DNA from 3 places in the Blautia sp. MCC270 genome. Region 2 is predicted to be linked to each of the others. Evidence: riboswitches for the same ligand, from Rfam matches in the RefSeq annotation. Region 2 holds a riboswitch; each other region holds the start of a gene.
The links. A riboswitch is a leader RNA that binds a small molecule or an ion and turns the genes downstream of it on or off. The one in region 2 is predicted to bind cobalamin.

Region 1: linked by a shared signal. The riboswitch ahead of nikB (nickel ABC transporter permease) and the one ahead of GPK58_RS01000 (sirohydrochlorin cobaltochelatase) in region 2 are both predicted to bind cobalamin.
Region 3: linked by a shared signal. The riboswitch ahead of GPK58_RS09315 (ABC transporter substrate-binding protein) and the one ahead of GPK58_RS01000 (sirohydrochlorin cobaltochelatase) in region 2 are both predicted to bind cobalamin.

What each region holds. Positions count from the first base shown of each region.
Region 1 is NZ_WQQD01000049.1:11,362-13,636, forward strand. Features, by position in the region: gene GPK58_RS11330 (M14 family metallopeptidase) at 1-465, shown strand, start outside; cobalamin riboswitch at 751-939, shown strand; gene nikB (nickel ABC transporter permease) at 1,124-2,062, shown strand; gene nikC (nickel transporter permease) at 2,063-2,275, shown strand, end outside.
Region 2 is NZ_WQQD01000003.1:64,386-66,660, reverse strand. Features, by position in the region: gene GPK58_RS01005 (hypothetical protein) at 1-119, opposite strand, end outside; gene GPK58_RS01000 (sirohydrochlorin cobaltochelatase) at 241-1,533, opposite strand; cobalamin riboswitch at 1,696-1,870, opposite strand; gene GPK58_RS00995 (NAD(P)/FAD-dependent oxidoreductase) at 2,190-2,275, opposite strand, start outside.
Region 3 is NZ_WQQD01000029.1:24,456-26,730, reverse strand. Features, by position in the region: gene pcrA (DNA helicase PcrA) at 1-669, shown strand, start outside; cobalamin riboswitch at 771-1,061, shown strand; gene GPK58_RS09315 (ABC transporter substrate-binding protein) at 1,168-2,262, shown strand.

The DNA.
Region 1 (2,275 bases), on a different contig from region 2:
GCACGGCATATCGGCGTAAAATATGTAGTCCGTTCCACAACTGCCACAGGTGGCGCCTACAATTATGCTTCTTCTCTTGGAATTCCAAGTATTCTTATCGAAAGAGGCGGACACAGCTACTGGACCTGGGAGGAAGTAGAACAGGATAAAAGAGACGTCCGTCACCTTGTTTTTCATCTCCAGGGAAAGGCGTGTCATGGTCTGAAGCATTACCGTCAGATGCTTCTTGAAAATGTAGTCTATGAATATGCGCCGTATACAGGATGCTGGTATCCATCCAAGAAGCCTGGAGAGTACTTCTTTAAGGGAGAAGAATTAGGTGAACTGAGAGATTACTATGGAAATTTACTTTACACATCTATTGCAACTGAAAACGGAGTCGTACTTTATCAAACAGCCAGTCTGAACATTATTGAAGACGGACCAATGATCGCATATGCAGCGATCACGGAGACTCTGACCTGATAGTAAACAACCTTTTCAGAACGCTTCTGTCTGAAATCATATTGAAACAGTAAGAAAACCGGGTTTTACCATTTGCTATTCTATTTGTAAAAACAGCGAGGTAAAATCCGTGTTTTTTTTAGCAGATCAGATAAATCCAATTGTCATATCCCCCATGGGGGATATATACAATTCAAGCATCTTTAACAAAATTTATGAGTTTTCTAAAAATATAACATTTTTCCATAGACATAAACTATAGTTTTATCATATAATGTTGCAGTAATTTAACAGCATTTGCTGATTTTCACATCAGCCGTTGTAAGTTCTGAGAGGATTAATAGGGAAACCGGTGTAAATCCGGTACGATCCCGTCACTGTAAGGGGGAATCCTCAGACAAAGTACCACTGGTCGAGTACGTGAGAAATAGACCGGGAAGGTGTCTGAGGGTAAGGATCCTAAGTCAGGAGACCTGCTTGCAATTGTTTTAAAATGATTCTTACGGAAGATAGGAAGCATATTTATTTTGTGTGCCCGTATTTCGTCACGGGCTTTTTTCGTGCAAATTTTCTAAAATTCCATGCATGTTCTGCATATTAAGAATCCAATAGTTTCTTTTATCTAACTAAATTAAAACGGCAATGTTAAAATCGCATCAAATGAGGAAAGGAGTAAAACGTGACAAAGAAACAAGTAGGAAAAAGATTTCTCCAGATCATCATTGTATTATTTGGAATCAGCTTTTTCACATTTGGACTGACCTACCTGTCACCTGGTGATCCTGCGGAGATCATGCTGACAGAGTGTGGTAATCTTCCTACACCAGAGCTTCTGGAACAGACAAGACATGAGCTTGGCCTTGATCAGCCATTTCTCGTGCAGTATGGTTCCTGGCTGAAGGGTGTTGTTACAGGAGATATGGGACAGTCCTATTCTTTCAAAATGCCGGTAACAGATAAACTGGTATCCTGTTTCTGGCCGACGCTGAGGATGTCGTTGCTGGCACTTCTGATGATGGTCATTATTTCCATACCGCTTGGAATCCTGGCCGCTGTATATCAGAACAAATTCCCGGATTATTTTGTGAGAGGAATTACCTTTGTGGGAGTATCTGTTCCAAGCTTCTGGCTAGGCCTGATCCTTCTCAGCATCTTTGGTGTTCAGCTTCGCTGGATCAATGTTGCAGGAGGCAGTACGGATTTTAAATCCATGATCCTCCCGGCGCTGACTCTTGCACTTGCCATGTCTGCAAAATATACCAGACAGGTAAGAAGTGCAGTACTGGAGGAACTTCACCAGGATTATGTCACAGGTGCAAGAATGCGTGGAATCAAGGAAAGCGTTATCCTCTGGAAACACGTCCTTCCTAACGTAATGCTTCCTCTGGTAACATTGCTGGGACTTTCCCTTGGAAGTCTTCTGGGAGGTACTGCAGTTGTAGAGATCATTTACAACTGGCCTGGAATGGGAAATATGGCAGTAAAAGCAATTTCCTGTCGTGACTATCCTCTTGTACAGGGCTATGTACTCTGGATCGCAATCCTGTACATGTGCATCAACCTGCTTGTGGATCTGTCCTATACTTATCTCGATCCAAGACTTAAGGAGGATAGATAATTGAAAAAGGTATTACGAACATTCAAAGAAAATAAACAGTTCACTCTTTTCTTCATTCTGGGTCTCGTGGTGATCGGAATTGCGATCTTTGCGCCGCAGCTCTCACCATATGATCCACTGAATGCAGTTATGACCGAATCACTGCAGGAGCCAAGCTCCGCTCATCCGTTCGGAACGGATAAGCTTGGACGAGATCTTCTTTCCCGTGTTATC
Region 2 (2,275 bases):
GCTTCCTCACCGGACTCTGTTTTTGTTTCATCTGTTTTTGCCATCGCAGGCACAGAGCCCAGCACCAGGACTGATGCACTTGCCATTGCAAGAATTAAGTTTACATAGCGTTTTTTCATGATAATCTTCTCCCTTCCATAGATACAGCAATCTGCCCGGAAAACAGTCTTCCTGATCTTTCCGGGCAGTTACATTGATTTCTTATAGGTATCTGAACTCACTCAGATATTTTTATATTTATTATTCTGCGGACTCCTCAGCAGAATCAGCCTCTGTATCTGCTGCTGCATCAGAATCTGCGGACTCCTCAGTGCTTCCCAGAGAATCGATGGCTGCCTTTGTATGCTCTACATAAAGCTTCTCAACTGCTTCGATTCTTCCAAGACCCTCGATCTGGCAGTCAACCTTATCGAAGTTTCCGGATGCTACAAACTGGCTCTTCCAGGAATCCTCCTCATCACCGGCCATATCGTTATTTGCATGGTCTCCGGCAACAACCATCAGCGGACGAAGAACAACGTTCTTGTATCCTGCTTCTTTTACCTTCTCGATAACCTTGTCGCAGGCTGTATCTTCCGGCTTACCCTCTACAGTACCGATGAATGCGTTCTTCAATCCAAGGTTTTCCATCTGTGTCTGCATCTGATCGTATGTAACGTTAGCTGTATGAGATGTTCCATGTCCCATGAATACGAATGCTGTGCCAGCCTCAGCTGCTGCATCCATGCTGTCAAATCCGGCCTCTTTGCAAGCCGTATCTGTGATTGCCTGAGCAACGGCTTTCTTGTCATCATTGATCACAGTTGCATCGTCTCCAACCTCACCGAGCATTGGCTCTGCGATAGCTACAGACTCGAATTTATCTTTATAGCCATTGATCGCTTCTGTCATCTCATCGTACTCAGCACCATGCATCAGATGAGTAGGCTGTACAACCAGATTCTTAACACCATTCTCTACTGCACGGTCAAGAGCCTGCTGCATGTTATCGATCACTTCATCATCTCTTGCCTCTACATGGTTGATGATGATCTGTGCTGTAAATGCTCTTCTTACAGACCAGTCCGGATAAGCTTCTGCAAGAGCATCCTCGATTCCCTTGACATCCTCTGCACGGCTGTCATTGAAGGAAGTACCAAAGCTTACAACAAGAAGTTCATTCTCGCCGATCTCATCCTGGTTACGCGGATCGTCCTTGGAAGCATCTCCTGTGTCACGTCCGAAATAATCCGGATCTGCATTCTCACCCTCTACCAGTTCTTTCTGAGCATCTGTCAGAGCATCCCATGCTTCTTTGGCTGCCTTGCAGTCCTCATCTGTTGTGTCGTTTCTTTCCTGTACATAGATCTTGTCGATCAGAGCTGCTACATTATCTGCTGCTTCCTGATCTGCATCAGAAGCCTCTGTGGTATCAGCTGCCTCAGCGTTCTCTTCTGTAGCAGAATCCTCTGCTGCCATTGCTGTTGTAGCCGCACCCATAGAGCATGTCATGGAAACTGCGAGCATCAGAGCTAACATTGTTTTTCTTTTCATTTCTCATTGTCCTCTTTTCATGTATTTCCAGAATACTGATATGTACAAAAAAGCAGCAGCTCTCTGCGGCCGCCTGCTCACACATGATTCTCTGCGCAATACAAATACATAAAAAGAAGTTCTGTATTGTTATGGAGAATACCGATTCGTAAACCGCGAATCCCTGAATCTCACAATAAGGCAGTTCTCCTGACTTGGTTCCACGCTGCTTTCCCTTCCCGGTCTCCCAGTGGTTGTAAAAGCAGCTCCCCTTTCACAGTGACGGTATCGTTCCGGATTCTCACCGGATTCTCTTTTGCACATCCGACTGGATGCAACCTTATCATTATAACATTTGCACATATTTTCTTTTACCTGGTTATCTAACTTTTACCACAAACTCACAAATTTGTCAAGATTGATGTCAGACGATTCACGGTTTTCTGTGATCTTCGCTCACAAAAAACACCTCACGAAATATTACCAGTGAACAGTAACCGGTTTTCTCCCTGTATCTGTCAGTTATTATCAGAATACTTTCTCCAATATTCATGCATATCCTGCATAAAAAACAGCCCCTTTCTGTCATCACCCTGATATCAGAAAAGGACTGTCTTACATCAGATATTCGCAATCCGCTTTGCTACTTGCTCATAACAGATAAACTGCTCTGCAGTTTATCTGTTAAAATACTCCTGCTCCAGGTATCTGGCTACGTAGATTCCGCTGGCAGATGCATGGGACAGAGAATGGGTCACGCCGC
Region 3 (2,275 bases), on a different contig from region 2:
GAGGAGGCCGGACAGCCGGCAACACTTTCTGCATTTCTGGAGGAGATCGCACTGGTGGCAGATATCGATTCTGTTGATCCGGATCAGGATTATGTGTTGCTGATGACCCTTCACAGTGCCAAGGGACTGGAATTCCCCAATGTATTTATCGTGGGAATGGAGGACGGTGTTTTTCCGGGATATGCTTCCATCTGGTCCGGTGATCCGTCGGATATCGAGGAGGAGCGAAGGCTCTGTTATGTGGGAATCACCCGTGCCATGAAGGAACTGACTTTAACCTGTGCAAAACAGCGGATGATCCGTGGGGAGACTCAGTATAACCGTGTGTCACGTTTTGTAAGGGAGGTTCCACGGGAGCTGGTAGATCTTGGACATACCATTCAGGAGAAAAAGCCCAGAGTAGATGATATCGTATCTCCGAAAAGCGCCTATGCCCAGATGAAAATGAATTTCCAGGCAAAGAGCACCCTGCAGAAAAAAGATTTCACAGTGAAGAAGGCGGACAGCCTGGACTATGGTGAGGGAGACACGGTCCGTCATGTGAAATTCGGAGTCGGTATCGTAAAAAATATCGCAGACGGCGGCAGAGACTACGAAGTGACGGTAGACTTTGACAAAGTCGGCGTGAAAAAAATGTTCGCCGGTTTTGCCAAGCTGAAGAAGATCTGAGAGGGATCTCTCCGGGCAGACTATTTCTGCAAAAAACTGTAAAAATCCGGCCTCAAGGTTGTAATTGGAAAACCGGTATGTTAGAATCAGTATCAGCGTAATTGAATTGCTGTGAAGTGAACAGTATCACCGGCACATATGCTGCCGGATACTGTGAGGAGGGAATCGGGTAAAAAGCCTGAGCGGTTGCGGCCACTGTATACAGAAGAAGGGATTTCACATGCCATTGCAGAAACTCATGTGAGAAGGCGAAATCCCGATGTCAGAGAGATTCTGGAGAAAATTCTGATACATCATTCATGATTGGCTAAAAGATGAATGGTGTATCAGTTTTTATTTTGCGGAGTTTTTTCTGAGTCTGTAAGTCAGGAAACCTGCTTGACAGTATGTAAGTGGGAGCTTCCGTACAAAGTGTTCCGTGCAGATTTTATGAAGCCCCATCTTTTCGGTTACCCATAGGCAACAGGAGATAAAACAGGCGAAAAGAGAGGAAATGAAATGAAAAACAAGTATGTATCCACAAGAATCATGGCAATGGTAATGGCAGCGGCAATGACCGTATCAGCAGCTCCGGCTGTTTATGCCGCAGAGAGAGCAGACTCCGAGACCATCAAGGAAGACAACCAGCCGGCAGCAGAAGACAGTACAGAGTCTGCAGACATCGAAGATTCTTCCGCAGAGGCAACCAAGACAGAATATCCTCTGACCATCACAACCTATGATTACGATGGAAACGAAATCGAAACCACTTATGAAAAAGCACCGGAAAAAGTCCTTGCTGTATATCAGGGAAGCATTGAGACTATGCTCGCACTTGGTCTGGAAGACCACCTGGTAGCTACCGCAGGTCTTGATAATGAAGTTCCGGAAGATCTCAAAGAAGCATTCTCAAAAACAAATTATCTTGACGAATTTACCCCATCCCTTGAAACTGTAACAATGCTGGAGCCGGACATGATCTTATCCTGGAGCTCTCTTTTCTCTGATAAGAATCTGGGAAATGTAACAGACTGGATCGACAAAGGCTGCAACACCTACTACAACACCAATACTCGTCCGGACGGCGACAGAACACTGGAAAATGAATTCACAGATATCTTAAATATCGGAAAGATCTTCGATGTACAGGACAAAGCACAGGCTATCGTTGATGATGCAAAAGCAGTGATCGACAAAACTCTTACTGCAACTGCAGATGTAAAAGACAAACCAAGCGTAATGGTATTGGAGCCTCTTGGAGATGACATCACAAACTATGGCGTAAAGAGCCTTGGCGGAGATATGGTAACACAGTTAGGCGCAACTCTTGCAAACCCGGATGCTTCCACCGTTGGAAAAGAGGATATCATCGCAGCCAACCCTGACGTGATCTTTGTGGTTTACATGCCATATGCAGGAGATGATCCGGAAACTGTTAAGAACAGCCAGCTTGCAGTGATCCAGGATGATGAGTCCCTGAAGAGCCTTGACGCAGTAAAGAACGGACGTGTTTACCCGATCATGCTCAGTGAGATGTATGCAAGTGCAACACGTACCCAGGACGGAATCGAAACTTTTGCAAAGGGATTATATCCGGACGTAAATCTTGACTGATCGGAGAAAATGC